DNA from 3 places in the Streptomyces sp. 2114.4 genome. Region 3 is predicted to be linked to each of the others. Evidence: riboswitches for the same ligand, from Rfam matches in the RefSeq annotation. Region 3 holds a riboswitch; each other region holds the start of a gene.

Region 1 (5,524 bases), 1.1 Mb from region 3:
GCGGAACGGCGGACGCCCCGGGAACCGGGCTCGGGGCGCGGGCCACAGCGGCGGGCGCCCCGGAACCGGGCTCCGGGCGCCGACGCAGGCTCCCCGAACGGCACACCGCGCGGTCATCGCACTCCTCATCCGGAGGCGACGGCCGCGCGGTGGCGTGTGGGGGGTGGCCGTGGGGGGGTGGCCTGAAGGGGGAGCGGGGGCCGGGCCTCAGCCCGGGCGGACGCTCCCGTAGATCGGCATGTAGTAGATCGACTCCTCCCGGACGTCGGCGCCCGGGTGCGGGGCGTGGATCATCTTGCCGCCGCCTATGTACATGCCCACATGGCTGATGTCGTCATAGAAGAAGACCAGGTCACCGGGCTTGAGGTCTTTGGTGGCGACCCGCTGGCCGGCTTTGACCTGGTCCCAGGTGGTCCGCGGCAGGCTGACGCCGGCCGCCTTCCACGCCGCCTGGGTCAGTCCCGAGCAGTCGTAGGAGCTGGGTCCGGTCGCGCCCCACACATACGGCTTGCCCATCTGGGCGCGGGCGAAGGCGAGCGCCTTCTCGGCCTGGGTGGAGGACGAACCCCCGGTCGAGCCGCCGTCGTCGGCGCCGCCACCGGTCTGGCCGCCGGACGTGCCGCCGTCGTGCTGCCGGCGTTCCCGCTCCTGCTGCTTGCGGGCCTCCTCCTGGGCCTTGCGCTTGGCCGCCGCCTCCTTCTGGCGCTCCAGCTCCGCCAGCCGCGCCTTCTCCTGGGCGGTGAGCTCGGACAGCAGCTGCCGGGCCTCGGCCAGTTTCTGCTGGACGGACTGCTTGGACTCCTTGAGCGAGGCCTGCGAGGTCTGCAGCCGCTCCAGGTCGCGGGTCGCCTCCGCCCGCTGCCGGGCGGCCGCGGCCTGCTGCTCCTGGTAGTCGGAGACGGCCTCCTTCTGCCGTCCGGTCAGCCGCTCCATGAGGTGGCTGCGGTCGAAGAACTGCTGCGGGTCCTTGGCGAGCATCAGCTGCGCCGTCGGGTTCATGCCGCCGGTGCGGTACTGCGCCGACGCGAAGGTGCCCAGCCGGCGCCGGGCGTCGTTCATCTTCTCGGCCCGCTTGGCGGCGGCGTCGAGCAGTCCGTCGACACGGTCACGCTGGTCGTCGGTGTGCTCCTTGGCGGCGTTGTACTTCTGGGTGGCCACCTCGGCCTGGTGGTAGAGGTCGTCGACCTTCTGCTTGACCTCTTCGACGGTGGGCTTGGGCGCCCGGGGGGCCGCGTCGGCGGACTGCGAGAGCAGCGTGGCCGAGGCGAGGGCGGCGGTGGTGAGCCCGACCGCCGTACGCCGTCCTCCGGGCGAGGTGAGAATGCTGGTGCGCGGCTTGCGATGCGACGCCAAGGCCGGCGACTCCTTCCGTGGACCGCCTACCGGGTTAGCTGTCGGGTTCGGGCGGTGTCGCTGACGGAAGGCTTGCCCTACGGTCCGGATCTCCGCCGACGGCGGCTGTCCGGATCGATTCACCCCGGTGGTGCTGGTGGGTCCCCGGCTCCGGGTGCCCAAGGGCAGGGCCGGACTCGGCGTGGGCGGCCCGTGCGGACGCTGTCGTCCACGGGGAGGCGGGCTGCCTGAGCGAGGACGTTAGCCAACTCGTGTGGCTCCTGTGAAGGCTGATGTTCGATATGCCCGAAACCTTTTTGTGACCTGAACGCGATGCGGGGGTTGTCGTGACAGATGTCGGATTCGGGTAGACGAGCTGCCGACCGGTGGCATCCGGCCCCGGACGTCTGACCTGCCGCGCTGCCACGGCCCGCGGCGAAAGCGGGCCGCAATCGCCTACTGGGCCGCGGGCTGTCAGTGCGGCGGCCTAGACTCGGTGGGCGATGAGCAGCCTCTTTGACGACAGCTTCCTGGCGGACCTCGGCCCCAAGGGCGAGGAGGAGCACCCCCCGCCCCCGAGGACGAGCACGGCCCGGCCCCGGAGGAGATCCCCGCCGACCTCTTCGGCGGGAGGTTCGACGCGCCCGCGCCCAGAGAGGCGTACTACCGCGACGGCGCCGCCCGTCCGGTCCTCGACCCGGCGACGCTGCTGGAAGGGCTCAACGACGAGCAGAAGGCCGCCGTGGTGCACACGGGCGGCCCGCTGCTGATCGTCGCCGGCGCCGGCTCCGGCAAGACCCGGGTGCTCACCCACCGCATCGCTCATCTGCTCGCCCAGCGCCATGTCCACCCCGGCCAGATCCTCGCGATCACGTTCACGAACAAGGCCGCCGGCGAGATGAAGGAGCGCGTCGAGGAGCTGGTCGGTCCGCGCGCCAACGCCATGTGGGTTTCCACCTTCCACAGCGCCTGCGTCCGCATCCTGCGCCGCGAGTCCAAGAAGCTGGGCTTCACCTCCTCCTTCTCCATCTACGACGCCGCCGACTCCAAGCGCCTGATGGCACTGGTCTGCCGCGATCTGGATCTGGACCCCAAGCGCTACCCGCCCAAGTCCTTCAGCGCGAAGATCTCCAACCTCAAGAACGAGCTCATCGACGAGGAGACCTTCGCGGGGACTGCTGCCGATGGCTTCGAGAAGACGCTGGCCGAGGCGTACGCGATGTACCAGGCGCGGCTGCGCGAGGCCAACGCCCTGGACTTCGACGACATCATCATGACCACGGTCAATCTGCTCCAGGCCTTCCCGGACGTCGCCGACCACTACCGCCGACGCTTCCGCCACGTCCTCGTCGACGAGTACCAGGACACCAACCACGCCCAGTACACCCTCGTCCGCGAGCTGGTCGGCCCCGCCGAGACCGCCGCCGAGCTGTGCGTCGTCGGCGACGCCGACCAGTCGATCTACGCCTTCCGCGGCGCCACGATCCGCAACATCCTCCAGTTCGAGGAGGACTACCCGGACGCGACGACGATCCTGCTGGAGCAGAACTACCGCTCCTCGCAGACGATCCTGTCCGCCGCCAACGCCGTCATCGAGCGCAACGAGAACCGCCGCCCCAAGAACCTCTGGACGGACGCCGGCGCCGGCCCCAAGATCACCGGCTATGTCGCCGACACCGAGCACGACGAGGCGCAGTTCGTCGCCGACGAGATCGACCGGCTGACCGACGCCGGTGACGCCAAGGCCGGCGATGTCGCGGTCTTCTACCGCACCAACGCCCAGTCCCGGGTCTTCGAAGAGATCTTCATCCGGGTCGGACTGCCCTACAAGGTCGTCGGCGGGGTGCGCTTCTACGAGCGCAAGGAGGTCCGCGATGTCCTCGCCTATCTGCGGGTGCTCAGCAACCCCGAGGACACCGTCCCGCTCCGCCGCATCCTGAACGTCCCCAAGCGCGGCATCGGCGACCGCGCCGAGGCGATGATCGACGCCCTGTCGCTGCGCGAGAAGATCACCTTCCCGCAGGCGCTGCGCCGGGTCGACGAGGCGTACGGCATGGCGGCCCGCTCCGCCAACGCCGTCAAGCGCTTCAATGTCCTCATGGAGGAGCTGCGCACCATCGTCGAGTCCGGCGCCGGCCCCGCCACGATCCTGGAAGCGGTCCTGGAGCGCACGGGCTACCTCGCCGAACTCCAGGCCTCCACCGACCCCCAGGACGAGACCCGGATCGAAAACCTCCAGGAACTCGCCGCCGTGGCCCTGGAATTCGAGCAGGACCGCGGCGAAGACAACCCAGGCACCCTCTCCGACTTCCTGGAGCAGGTCGCGCTGGTCGCCGACTCCGACCAGATCCCGGACGAGGACGAGGAGGGCAGCGGCGTGATCACCCTCATGACGCTGCACACCGCCAAGGGCCTGGAGTTCCCGACCGTCTTCCTGACCGGCCTGGAGGACGGCGTCTTCCCGCACATGCGCTCGCTGGGCCAGACCAAGGAGCTGGAGGAGGAGCGCCGGCTGGCCTATGTCGGCATCACCCGCGCCCGCCAGCGGCTTTACGTCACCCGCTCGACGATGCGCAGCGCCTGGGGCCAGCCCTCCTACAACCCGCCCTCCCGGTTCCTGGAGGAGATCCCGGCCGACCACGTGGAGTGGAAGCGCACGGGTCCGGCGACGCCGTCCGCGTCCATGGGCGGCATGTCGGCAGGCGGCAGCGGCGGAGGCGGCTTCGGCTCCGTGCTCTCGTCGTCGCGCGCCAAGGGCCCGAGCGGCTTCGCGACCCGCCGTGCCGGTGACCGTCAGGTCGTCTCACTGACCATCGGCGACCGGGTCACCCACGACAGCTTCGGGCTCGGCACGGTCGTCGGCGTCAAGGGCAGCGGCGACAACGCCGAGGCGACGATCGACTTCGGCGGTGAGAAGCCGAAGCGGCTGCTGCTGCGGTATGCGCCGGTGGAGAAGCTGTAACGGGAGCCGCGCGGGCCGGGTGACGGGGATCGTCACCCGGCGGACGGCGGACGGCGGACGGCGGACGGCGGCATGGCGGAACCCGTGGAACGGCGGCACGCGGAACGGCGGTCGGTGCGGGTGGGGGCCCGTGTCTCAGTTCGGGTTGAGACCGTGATCGCGCAGCCACGGCTGCGGGTCGACCGCCGCGCCACCACCGGGGCGCACCTCGAAGTGCAGGTGCGGACCCGTGGAGTTGCCGGAGTTGCCCGAATAGGCAATCTGGTCACCGGCCTTGACCGACCCGGACCGGATCTTGGTGCTGCTCAGATGGCAGTACCACGTCTCGGTGCCGTCGGGCGCGGTCACGATCGCCATGTTCCCGTAGGCGGAGTTCCACTGGGTGCGGATGGTGCCGTCGGTGGCGGACATGACGGGGGTGCCGTAGCTGACCGGGAAGTCGATGCCGGTGTGCACGGACATCCAGTTCACACCGGCCTGGCCGAAGGTGGCGCTCAGCCCGTGCTGCGTGACCGGCAGGACGAACTTGGGGCGGGCGGCCTCCTTGCGGGCCGCCTCCTCCGCCTTGCGCTTGCGCTCCAGCGCCTGGCGCTCCTTGAGGTCGATCCGCTCCTGGGTGCGGCTGGCCCGGTCGCGGAAGTCGTCGGCGCTGGCACTGAGTCCGGCGAGCTGGGTGTCGAGCTTGTTGTTGGCCGCGGCCGGTTTGACGGCGCCGGCGTCGGGCGCGGCCTGGGCAGTCGCCTCGGTCTTGTCGTCCCCGGTGAATCCGGTGACGGACGCGGCGGCCACGGCGCACACGCCCATGGCGGCGACCGAGGGGACGGCGACGGTCAGCAGCGCCGACCGCTTCACCGGGCGCTTCCGGCCGCGGCCACGGACGGCCTTCCCGGCGTCCGCTCCGGCGACCCGCCGCCCGGTAGGGGCGGCGGGGGTGACCGGCATGGCCTGCGTCATGGCGTCGGCCACGGCAGCGGCAGCGCTGGTGTCGTGGCCGCCACCGGAGCGAGTGCCGTCGCCGGGGGCACCGCCGTCGTTCCCGGGCCGGCCGGCCTCGAAGACGTCGGTCTCGAAGCCGTCGGCGTCGAACTGCTGGGTATCGAGCCGGCTCACATCGAGCTGGCCGACATCGAGCTGAGTGAAGTCGAGCTGACCGGTGTCGGCCTGACCGGTGTCGCCCGGACCGGTTTCGCCCCACGCGGTGGTGTCCCAGTGGACGGTGTCGGTCGGGGG
Region 2 (5,524 bases), 1.5 Mb from region 3:
GCGGATCGCCACCGATATCGAGCGCGACAAGATCTTCGACGCCCCCGCCGCCCAGGAGTACGGCCTGATCGACCAGATCACCCGTAACCGCAAGCTGTCGGCGCTCCGGCCCGCGGCGCGGTGAGCCCGATGCTGCCGCCCGAACCACCACCGCTGCCCGCCCTGACCCGCGCGGAGGGGGAACTCATCGACAGCTACCTGGAAGTGATCGACCTGCTGGGCCGGATCAACCCGGCCCGCTGCGGTGGCACCTACAGCGGGCTGCGCGCCGCCCAGGCGCTGGTCGGCAAGGCCACCCGGCTGCGGGACGCCCTGACGTTGATGCACCACCGGGGCGAGACCGAACTGCACCGCGCGACGCTGACCCGGGCACTGCGGGTGCTGGACGGTGAGCGGCGGGCCGGGCTGGTGACGATGCCGCCACCCGAGGAAATCTGACCCGGCACACGCTCCGAGGCTGCGCATACGGCGTAGCCTCCGCACCCGATCTGAGGAGGCGACGAATTGCGCGGCGCGGACCCAATTCCTGCGGTCCCGGATGTTTCGCCCCTGGTCCGCGGGGTGCAACGCCCCGCGCCGCGGCACCTGAGGGAACAAATCTAACCATTCGGGTCAATTGTGACCCATCTCACATACGGCATTTTCAACTCGGAATTCGGATGCAAGGTGCGTGACGATCCCTTCGACGACAAGACCCCGCCACAGCGACGGGGCGGTCCGGACGGGCGCCTAATCCCGCCGCCGTGCCGGACGTCCGGTCGACGAGGTGGACCGGCGGGAGCGGAGGACCCGAGCAGGACGGGGCCCCGGCCTACACGGCCGAGGGCTCCTTGGGGTGAAGCCGTACGCACGGCCGGGCATCTTCGCCTGCCCGAACCCGACAGGTCTTCCTTCGCAGGCGGCTGACGAAGGGTTTGCGCATGACCATGCGCATGCATACGCCGAATCTGCTGGCGCGCGCCGGCACCGTCACCGCTCTGACGCTGGTCACGCTCGGCGGGACCACCGTCGCGCCAGGAGCGGCCGGGAATGCCGAAGCCGCATCCGTGTCCGCCCATGCGCTGCGGATCGCGGCTTCCAAGAGCGGAGCCCCCTACCGGTACGGCGCCCAGGGACCGCATGCCTTCGACTGTTCGGGGCTGATGCTGTACTCGTTCAAACGGGCCGGCCGGTCGCTGCCACGCACCGCCGCCGCACAGTACGGCCGCACCCGGCATATCCCGCCCGGCGCGCGCCGACGCGGCGATCTGGTCTTCTTCCATTCGCGCAGCGGTATTTACCACGTCGGCATCTACGCGGGACAGGGCCGGATGTGGCATGCACCCAAGGCCGGGAGCGTGGTGCGGCTCGAACGGATCTGGAGCCGTTCGGTCTGGTACGGGCGGGTGGGCTGATCCTGCGCATTCATCTCACGATCGGTCAATTTCCGGTGCGTTCGGCCGATTTCACCGAGGCCCACCGCACCCCGTTGAACAGCCCTGGGCGCGCCACCTCCCTCAGGACAGCGCCAGCTCGACGAGCAGGATGCCGCCCAGGGTCGTGAGCAGCGCTCCGGTGGTGGCTTCCAGGGCACGGGCCACCGAGGGGCGGCGCAGCCAGACGCCCAGCCGGTCGACCAGCAGGGCGACGGCGGGGAACCAGACCAGCGCCATGGCGACGACCATCGCGGCGAGCAGCAGCGTACGGGGCAGCGCGGGCGCTCCCGCCGGAACGAACTGCGGGAGCAGGCTGAGGAAGAGCACGGGCGCCTTCGGGTTGAGCGCATTGGTCAAGAAGCCCTGGCGCAGACTCCGCGTGGTGTCCAGGGCAGCGGCATGCGGGCGGCCGTCGGCCGGGGTGCCCGCCGCCGTGCGGGCCGTGCCGTCCGTGGTGGCCGCCGGGCGCCGGACGGCCGCGATCAGGGCGTGGGTGCCGAGGTACAACAGGTAGCCGCCGCCCAGGAGTTGGACCGCGCCGAAGAGCGCGGGCACGGCGACGAGCACCGCCGCGAGCCCGGCCACCGCCAGGGCGGTGTGCACCAGCAGCCCGCCCGCGACTCCGACGGCGGCCGCCACCCCCGCCCGGCGCGAATCGAGCGCATTGCGCACCACGACCGCGAAATCCGCGCCCGGCATGGCGACCATGCCCGCGGCGACTCCGGTGAAGGTGATCAGCTGTCCGTCCATAAGAGCAGCTTCGCCGGTCAGAGGCTTTAATGGGTATTGGCAATGTTCTTGGTGAGCCTGAAGAGATTCTTATGTACGACCCCACCCGGCTGGCCGCCCTGGTAGCGGTGGCGGAGGCCGGTTCGATCACCCGGGCCGCCGCCCGGCTGGGCTACACCGCTCCGGCGCTCTCCCAGCAGCTCGCCAAACTGGAGCGGGAGGCCGGGGCGGCCCTGCTGGTGCGCCACCATCGCGGTGCCCGGCTGACGGCGGCCGGTGAGCTGCTGCTCGTACGGGCCCGGCGGGTCCTCGACGAACTGGATCAGGCGCGGCACGAGCTGTCCCGGCTGGCGGGGCTGTCCGGCGGGCGGCTGCGGGTCGGCACGTTCATGACCGCCGGTACGCATCTGCTGCCGCCCGCGCTCAGCGCGTTCCGGCGGGCCCACCCCGATGTGGAGCTGAGCGTGACGGAGTACGTCCCGCCGCAGGCGAGTGCGGCGGTGGCGCGGGGTGAGGTCGATCTGGCGCTGACGCACGAGTACGTGCCGGGCGAGGCGATGCCGGCGCCGGAGGGCGTGCGTCTGGAGCCGCTGCTGACCGAGGAGCTGGTGCTGGTCACCGCGCCCGGTCATGCGCTGTCGGCGGGCTCCGGACGCCTGCCGCTCGCCGAGCTGGCCGGTCAGCCGCTGGTCAGCATGGCGCCGGCCAACCCCAACCGGCGCGAGGTGGAGGCCGCGCTGGCGGCTGCCGGGGCGAGTGTGGCGGTGCGCTGTGAGTCGCCGAGCTATGCGGTGGTGTGTGCGCTGGTGAGCGCCGGGCTCGGGGTGGCGGTGGTCCCGGAGATGGTGGCGGAGGGGTCGATGACACCCCTGGGGGTCCGCCGGGTGGACCCACCGGAACTGCACCGCCGGATCTCGGTGGCCTACCGCCCCGGAGGCACCCCCGCCGCGGACACCCTGCGGGCCCTGCTGCGCGGCGCCTTCCTCCGCCACTCGCCCGGGACGCCGGACACCCGGTTGCCAAGATCAGGGTGATGTCCTGGTGGCACCGGCAGACCCTGGTGGCACCGGCAGACCGAGGACAGCCGTTGCAAACCGCCGGGACACCCGGGCAGGATCGGTACGATCCCGCCTGTTGGCAGGGCGTCAACCGTTGCCCCGCATCGTGGGGCGTCGTCCGGCGGCCTCGAACGTTTCCGGCGGCCGGTCTCCGATAAGCGCTGCCGGACCGTGTACGACCTCACCACCTGGGGCCGACTCCGCACGCCGCCGGCTTCAGACCGTCGGCGCGGTGGCCACGATGGTGTCGACCGCCGTGTCGAGCTGATCGTCCGTCAGGTCCGCGCGGGCGGTGAGCCGGAGCCGGGAGATCCCGTCGGGGACGGACGGCGGGCGGAAGCAGCCGACCGCGAGTCCGGCCGTACGGCAGTCGGCGGCCCAGCGGAGCGCCGTTTCCGGCGACGGGGCGCGGACGGAGATCACTGCTGCGGCGGGACGTACCGCCGTCAGGCCCGCCGCGGTGAGCCGGTCGTACAGCCCCTGGGCGACTGCGACGGCACGGGTGGCGCGCTGGGGTTCGCGGCGCAGCAGCCGGAGCGCGGCGAGGGCGCCGCCGACCGCCGCCGGGGCAAGACCGGTGTCGAAGATGAACGACCGGGCGGTGTTGACCAGATGCTCGATGACGCGGGCCGGGCCGAGCACCACACCGCCCTGGGAGCCGAGCGACTTGGAGAGTGTCACGGTGGTCACCACGTCGCCGTCGCCGGCGAGACCGGCCGCCCACGGCGCGCCGCGGCCCTCTTCGCCCAGCACCCCCAGTCCGTGTGCGTCGTCGACGAGAAGTCCGGCGCCCCGTGTCCGGCAGGCCACGGCCAGAGCGGGGAGCGGCGCGGCGTCCCCGTCGACCGAGAACACCGAGTCGGTCACGACGAGTGCCCGGCCGTCGTGGCCGGTCAGCGCGGCGCGTATGGCCTGTGGATCGGCGTGCGGGGCCACTTGGGTGCGGGCCCGGGAGAGCCGGCAGCCGTCGATGAGCGACGCGTGGTTGCCGGCGTCGGAGACGATCAGGGTGCCGGGGGCGGTGAGCGCGGTGACCGCGGCGAGATTTGCGGCATAGCCGGAGGACAGCACCAAAGCGGCCTCGAAGCCGCAGAACGCCGCGAGTTCCGCCTCCAGCCGGGCGTGCAGCTCGGTGCTGCCGGTGACCAGCCGGGAGCCGGTCGCGCCGGCGCCCCAGCGGTGCGCGGCCTCGGCGGCGCCACGGACGACCTCGGGGTGCCGGGCGAGTCCGAGGTAGTCGTTGCCGGCCAGATCGAGCAGCGGGGAGTCGGCCGGGCGGGGGCGCAGGGTGCGCACCAGCCCGGCGTCACGGCGCTCCGCACTGGCCACATCCAGCCAGTCGAAGGCCGCGTCGTACGCCGGGCGGGTCGGCTCGGCACACGGCTCGGCGGGCCTCGCCGGGGAGGTGTCGCACGGCAGCGGCGGGGCGGAGTCCTGCGGCATCGGCGTCCTTCGTCTGTCGGCCTCGATTGTGGGCTGTCGATAGACGTTAGCGGTCGTTCCGCAGGCCCACGGTGTGGCGATACACACACCTCGATCGCGGCACCTTGTGGGAATCCTCCTTGGCCGGGGGCGGTGGCGTAGGCCAGGATCAACGCCATGGACCTGCTGAGCACACTGGTGGACAAGGGACTCCGGCGCGAGTTGCCGACCCGCGAAGAGGCGCTGGCCGTATTGGCCACCTCCGATGACGAACTGCTCGATGTCGTGGCCGCGGCCGGAAAGGTGCGCCGCCAGTGGTTCGGGCGGCGGGTCAAACTCAACTATCTCGTCAACCTCAAGTCGGGCCTGTGCCCCGAGGACTGCTCGTACTGTTCGCAGCGGCTGGGGTCGAAGGCGGAGATCCTGAAGTACACCTGGCTCAAGCCGGACGACGCCTCCAAGGCGGCCGCCGCGGGGGTCGCCGGTGGCGCCAAGCGGGTCTGTCTGGTGGCCAGTGGCCGCGGCCCGACGGACAAGGACGTGGACCGCGTCTCGGAGACGATCTCCGCCATCAAGGAGCAGAACGAGGGCGTGGAGGTGTGCGCCTGCCTCGGTCTGCTCTCCGACGGCCAGGCGGGGCGGCTGCGCGCGGCGGGCGCCGATGCGTACAACCACAACCTCAACACCTCGGAAGCCACTTACGGCGACATCTGCACCACCCACGACTTCTCGGACCGGGTGTCCACCGTCCAGCAGGCCCAGGCGGCCGGCATGTCCGCCTGCTCCGGGCTGATCGCCGGTATGGGCGAGAGCGACGCCGATCTCGTCGATGTGGTCTTCGCGCTGCGTGAGCTGGACCCGGACTCCGTCCCGGTGAACTTCCTGATCCCCTTCGAGGGC
Region 3 (5,524 bases):
CCACTGCCGTCATCGTCGGTGACTTCACCGGGGTCGACCTGGACGCCGCGCTCGCCGAGACGCTCGGCGCGTGGCGCGGCTCGTCGGCCGAGCCGCTGAAGGCCTCGCCGATCGTCGCCGACGACACCGGCCGCGTGGTGATCGTGGACCGCCCGGGCGCCGTCCAGACGCAGCTGCTCATCGGGCGTATCGGCGCCGACCGGCACGACCGGGTGTGGCCCGCGCAGGTCCTCGGCACGTACTGCCTGGGCGGCACCCTCACCTCCCGTCTGGACCGTGTTCTGCGCGAGGAGAAGGGCTACACCTACGGGGTGCGCGCCTTCGGCCAGGTGCTGCGCTCCACCGCCCCCACGTCCCCCGAGGGGGCCACGGGCGCCTCACTGCTCGCCATCAGCGGGTCGGTGGACACCGCTTCCACCGTCCCGGCGCTCGACGACCTGTGGAACGTGCTGCGCACCCTCGCGGCAGAGGGGCTGACGGACGACGAACGGGATGTCGCCGTACAGAACCTCGTCGGGGTCGCGCCGCTGAAGTACGAGACCGCGGCAGCCGTCGCCGGCACCCTCGCCGACCAGGTGGAGCAGCACCTCCCGGACGACTTCCAGGCGCAGCTGTACGTCCGCCTCGCGGAGACCGGCACGGTGGAGGCGACCGCGGCGGCCGTCAACGCCTTCCCCGTGGACCGGCTGGTGACGGTCCTGGTGGGCGATGCGGCGCAGATCGCCGAGCCCGTCAAGGCGCTGGGCATCGGTGAGGTGACGGTCGTCGGCGGCTAGTGCCGCCATGTGACGGAAGGTCACATATCGACAAAGCAGCTCCCGTGGCGGCGGTCCGCCACGGGAGTTGCCGTATGTCCGGTTTATTGCGTCCGGTGCCTCGGTTCTTGTGGCATCCCGCACAAAAAAGCGGTTCTGTTTGCCGATTGAAAGTTGCCCCGTTTAGCGTCGGTCCGGCTGTCCGTCACAACTCCGCCACAACCGTGGCACCGGACAGTCATCGCCGAGTCCCCGTACGGCGCGAGCCTGGGGAGCCGGGGACCCAGAGTCCCTTGGGGTGAATCGGACTCCCCTCCGGAGGAGCCCGTAGGAGACCTTCCTGCTCCGAACCCGTCAGCTAACCCGGTAGGCGAGAAGGAGGGAAAGGACAAGCCAGTACATGGCGTTCATCCGTGCCACCGGGAAGCACCGTCGTACGAGCCGCCCCGTTCGGACGACCCGCAACATCGCCGGCATAGCCACCCTCGCGGCCGGCGGCGTGGTCGCCTCCGTGGCCTCGCCGGCGCTGGCGGCCACGGACGAGGCCCGCACCCACGACACCGGTCTGCAGCATGCCGTGGTGCTCGGTGACGAGCTCGCCAACCATGTCGCGGCCCAGGCCGACGAGCAGCAGGCCGAGGCGGAGGCCGCGGCGGCGAAGGCGAAGGCGGAGGCCGTGGCCAAGAAGCAGGCCGAGGAGGCCAAGCGGCGCGTCGAGGCCGCCCGCAAGGCCAAGGAACGCGCCGCCCGTGAGGCGGAGCGCAAGCGCCTCAACACCTTCGTCGCCCCCGTTGCCGACTCCTACGTGTCCACCTCCTACAAGGCCTCCAGCGGCCTGTGGTCCTCGGGCAGCCACACGGGCATCGACTTCCACGCCGCCTCCGGCACCTCCGTCCACGCCGTCGGCACGGGCACCGTCGTCGAGGCCGGCTGGGGCGGCTCGTACGGCAACAACATCGTGATCAAGATGAGTGACGGTACGTACACCCAGTACGGTCACCTGTCGTCGCTCGGCGTTTCGGTCGGCCAGCACGTCACCCCGGGCCAGCAGATCGGCCTCTCCGGCGCCACCGGCAACGCCACCGGCCCGCACCTGCACTTCGAGGCCCGCACCGGCGCCGACTACGGCTCGGACATCGACCCGGTCGCGTACCTGCACTCGCACGGCGTCAACGTCTGACCTTCCGCCCTGCCCGCCCGCGCTCCTCACAGGGGCCGCGTCGCGCCGAGCGTCCGCCCGAAGCCCCGGCTCCACGGCCGGGGCTTCGGCGTATCCGGCGCCGCGGCCGTGGAGCCGGGGATATGCCGAGCCCTCCCGCCAACTTCCGGCCAAAAAATTTCCCTGAATAACCGGAGTCCACCGGAAAGGCGTTCCGGTCGAATAGAGTCACGGAAAAGGCGCCGACCGGCGGCGTTTCCAGGGGATTACGGCGGAGGCACGGAAGATGCGAGGCCATATTTCCGCTCATGCGGTGTGCACGGCGATTCGCGATGACATTGTCTCCGGTGCGCTGGCGCCGGGGAGCCGGCTGATCGAAGAGATCCTTGCGGCCCGGTACGGCGTTTCCAGAGTGCCGGTCCGTGAGGCGCTGCGAACCCTGCAGTCCGAAGGGTTTGTCACCACCCGCCACCACGCGGGCGCCTGCGTCGCCGAGCCCACCGAGCAGGAGGCCGCCGATCTCCTCGACGTCCGCGCCCTGTTGGAGCCGCTGGGCGCCGCCCGCGCGGCCGTCCGCCGCAGCCCGGCTCACCTCAAGGTGCTCCGCGGCCTGGTACGGCTCGGCCGTGAGCGGGCCCGTCACGGCAGCGCGGCTGATCTGCGCCAACTGGACGGCTGGTTCCACGAGACGCTGGCCCAGGCGGCCGGCAGCCCCAGCCTGACGGCGCTGCTGACCCAGCTGCGGCGCAAGATCGAGTGGATGTACGCCGTGGAACTGCCCGCCCGCACGGGGGAGTCGTGGGACGAACACGGCGCGGTGCTGGACGCGGTGGCCCGGAGAGATGCGGAACGGGCCCGTGCCCTGATGGCGGCTCATGTCGAACGCGCACTCCCGGTGTACCGGCTCCGTCGCCCCGCCAGGACAGAGGTGAGGGATCCGAAACCGCCCGTCAACACAGTCCGCGCCCGCCCTTAACAATCGCCCCGTATACAAAGAAGTGCGGAAGGGGATTCGGGAGGGGGCGAGATTGCAGTTTCGTCCCCGTCGGCATTCAAGATGTATGTGTGTCGCCATGCGTGCTGTGCTGGCAATAAGCGCTGCGCCGCCATGCGTGCTGCCATAGGTGCGCATCGGGGGAATTGAATAGCGCACGCTTTCTTTTTTGCGTCCCCGATATCGAGGAATCGTCTCCGATATCCCGGGCACAGTGAAACGGCCCCGCCGCGGCAACCGGTCACCGGTCGCCGCGGCGGGGCCGCAGCAGCAGAAGTCCTGGAGGGCTCAGACGGTCTCGGGAAGCTCCTCGAGACCCTCGGCGACGAGCTTGGCCAGACGGTCGAGTGCCTCCTCGGCACCCTCGGCGTCGGAGGCCAGCACGATCTCCTCACCGCCCTGGGCACCCAGGCCCAGGACCGCGAGCATGGAGGCCGCGTTGACGGGGTTGCCATCAGCCTTGGCGATCGTCATGGGGACGCCGGAGGCGGTGGCCGCACGGACGAAGATCGACGCGGGGCGGGCGTGCAGGCCCTCGGCCCAACCGACATTGACGCGGCGCTCTGCCATGGTGTTGCCCTTCAAAGTCGTGACTGTTGTCTAGACCAGTCTCTCACGCTGCCGGGAGTGCTGGGCAGCCCTTTGTCCTGGCCTTTTGCGGCCACTGGTCTCCCCGAGGGAGGTCCGGCAGGCCGACCGAGCGTACGTCCGTACGGCATCCTCAGCCTGCCCCGCATCCCGAGCGTACGCGCGACGAGCCGGTTGTCGGTGGCCGGTCGTACGCTGTCCGCATGCACCAGCCGCACGACCACGCATACCCGACCCACTGGGAGGCCGACGTGGTGCTGCGTGACGGCGGCACGGCGCGGATCCGCCCCATCACCCCCGACGACGCCGAGCGGCTGGTCTCCTTCTACGAACAGGTCTCGGACGAGTCGAAGTACTACCGCTTCTTCGCGCCCTATCCGCGCCTGTCCGACCGTGACGTGCACCGTTTCACCCACCACGACTACATCGACCGGGTAGGGCTCGCCGCCACCGTCGGCGGCGAGTTCATCGCCACCGTCCGCTACGACCGGATCAACGACCAGGGGTTGCCGGCCAAGAGCCCCGAGGACGACCAGGCCGAGGTTGCCTTCCTCGTCCAGGACGCCCATCAGGGCCGCGGTGTCGCCTCCGCCCTCCTGGAGCACATCGCGGCCGTCGCCCGCGAGCGAGGCATCCGCCGGTTCGCCGCCGAGGTGCTTCCCGCGAACTCCAAGATGATCAAGGTCTTCACGGACGCCGGCTACACCCACAAGCGCACCTTCGAAGACGGTGTGGTCCGCCTGGAGTTCGATCTGGAGCCGACCGAGCAGTCCATGGCCGTGATGCGCGGCCGCGAGCAGCGCGCCGAGGCCCGCTCCGTACAGCGGCTGCTCGCCCCGGGCTCGGTCGCCGTCATCGGTGCCGGCCGCGCCCCCGGAGGCGTCGGGCGTACCGCGCTGCGCAGCCTCCTGGAATCCGGCTTCACGGGCCGGGTGCACGCCGTCAACCACGCCTTCCCCGAAGGCATGCAGCGGCTGCAGCCCGAAGAGGTGCCGGCCGTCCGCTCCCTGCGGGAGATCCCCGACCCGGTGGACCTCGCCGTCATCGCCGTCCCCGCGGACAGCGTCCCCGACGTGGTCCGCGACTGCGGTGAACACGGTGTCCAGGGCGTGCTGATCCTGTCCTCGGGTTACGCCGAGGCGGGCCCGGACGGCCGGGAGCGACAGCGCGCCCTGCTCCGCCAGGCCCGCTCGTACGGCATGCGGCTCATCGGCCCCAATGCCTTCGGCCTGATCAACACCGCCCCCGACGTCCGGCTGAACGCCTCCCTCGCCCCCCGGATGCCCGGCGCCGGTCACATCGGCCTGTTCACCCAGTCCGGTGCCATCGGTATCGCCCTGCTCAGCGGGCTGCATGCGCGCGGCCCCGGTGACGGCGGGATCGCCGGCATCTCCGCCTTCGTCTCGGCCGGCAACCGCGCCGATGTCTCCGGCAACGACCTGCTCCAGTATTGGTACGACGACCCGGACACCGATGTCGTGATCCTCTACCTGGAATCCATCGGCAACCCGCGCAAATTCGCCCGGCTCGCCCGCCGCACCGCCGCCGTCAAACCGGTCGTGGTCGCCAAGGGGGCCCGGCACAACGGCACGGCTCCGCCCGGTCACGCCGTGCCCACGGTCCGGGTCCCCGACAGCACCGTCGCCGCCCTGATGCGCCAGGCCGGCGTGATCCGCGTCGACACGGTCACCGAGCTGATCGACGCCGGTCTGCTCCTGGCCTCCCAGCCGCTGCCGGCCGGCCCGCGCATCGCCATCCTCGGCAACTCCGAGTCGCTGGCGCTGCTCGCCTACGACGCCTGCCTGACCGAAGGACTGCGCCCGCAGAGTCCCCGGGTGCTGCCCTCCGCGGCGACAGCGGACGACTTCCGGGCCGCGCTCACCGAGGCGCTGTCCGGCGCCGGCTGCGATGCCGTCGTCGTCACGGCCATCCCCTGGGTGGGGGAGGGGGCCGCCGTCTCCCCGGCCGACAGCGAAGGCGTCGCACTCGCCGCCGCGCTGCGGACCGCGGCCGAGGCGCATCCGGAGA

The links. A riboswitch is a leader RNA that binds a small molecule or an ion and turns the genes downstream of it on or off. The one in region 3 is predicted to bind cyclic di-AMP.
Positions count from the first base shown of each region.
Region 1: another riboswitch for cyclic di-AMP. It lies ahead of CFW40_RS21980 (C40 family peptidase); the one in region 3 lies ahead of CFW40_RS26890 (M23 family metallopeptidase).
Region 2: another riboswitch for cyclic di-AMP. It lies ahead of CFW40_RS33350 (C40 family peptidase); the one in region 3 lies ahead of CFW40_RS26890 (M23 family metallopeptidase).

Region 1 is NZ_FYEY01000001.1:4,977,790-4,983,313, forward strand. Features, by position in the region: gene CFW40_RS21980 (C40 family peptidase) at 208-1,353, opposite strand; cyclic di-AMP (ydaO/yuaA leader) riboswitch at 1,361-1,545, opposite strand; partial or broken gene pcrA (DNA helicase PcrA) at 1,836-4,294, shown strand; gene CFW40_RS21990 (M23 family metallopeptidase) at 4,430-5,524, opposite strand, start outside.
Region 2 is NZ_FYEY01000001.1:7,555,877-7,561,400, reverse strand. Features, by position in the region: gene CFW40_RS33360 (ATP-dependent Clp protease proteolytic subunit) at 1-124, shown strand, start outside; gene CFW40_RS33355 (hypothetical protein) at 130-438, shown strand; cyclic di-AMP (ydaO/yuaA leader) riboswitch at 717-916, shown strand; gene CFW40_RS33350 (C40 family peptidase) at 921-1,394, shown strand; gene CFW40_RS33345 (LysE family translocator) at 1,497-2,165, opposite strand; gene CFW40_RS33340 (LysR family transcriptional regulator) at 2,237-3,178, shown strand; gene CFW40_RS33335 (8-amino-7-oxononanoate synthase) at 3,419-4,645, opposite strand; gene bioB (biotin synthase BioB) at 4,802-5,524, shown strand, end outside.
Region 3 is NZ_FYEY01000001.1:6,102,145-6,107,668, forward strand. Features, by position in the region: gene CFW40_RS26885 (pitrilysin family protein) at 1-776, shown strand, start outside; cyclic di-AMP (ydaO/yuaA leader) riboswitch at 988-1,143, shown strand; gene CFW40_RS26890 (M23 family metallopeptidase) at 1,156-1,935, shown strand; gene CFW40_RS26895 (GntR family transcriptional regulator) at 2,201-2,890, shown strand; gene CFW40_RS26900 (HPr family phosphocarrier protein) at 3,197-3,478, opposite strand; gene CFW40_RS26905 (GNAT family N-acetyltransferase) at 3,700-5,524, shown strand, end outside.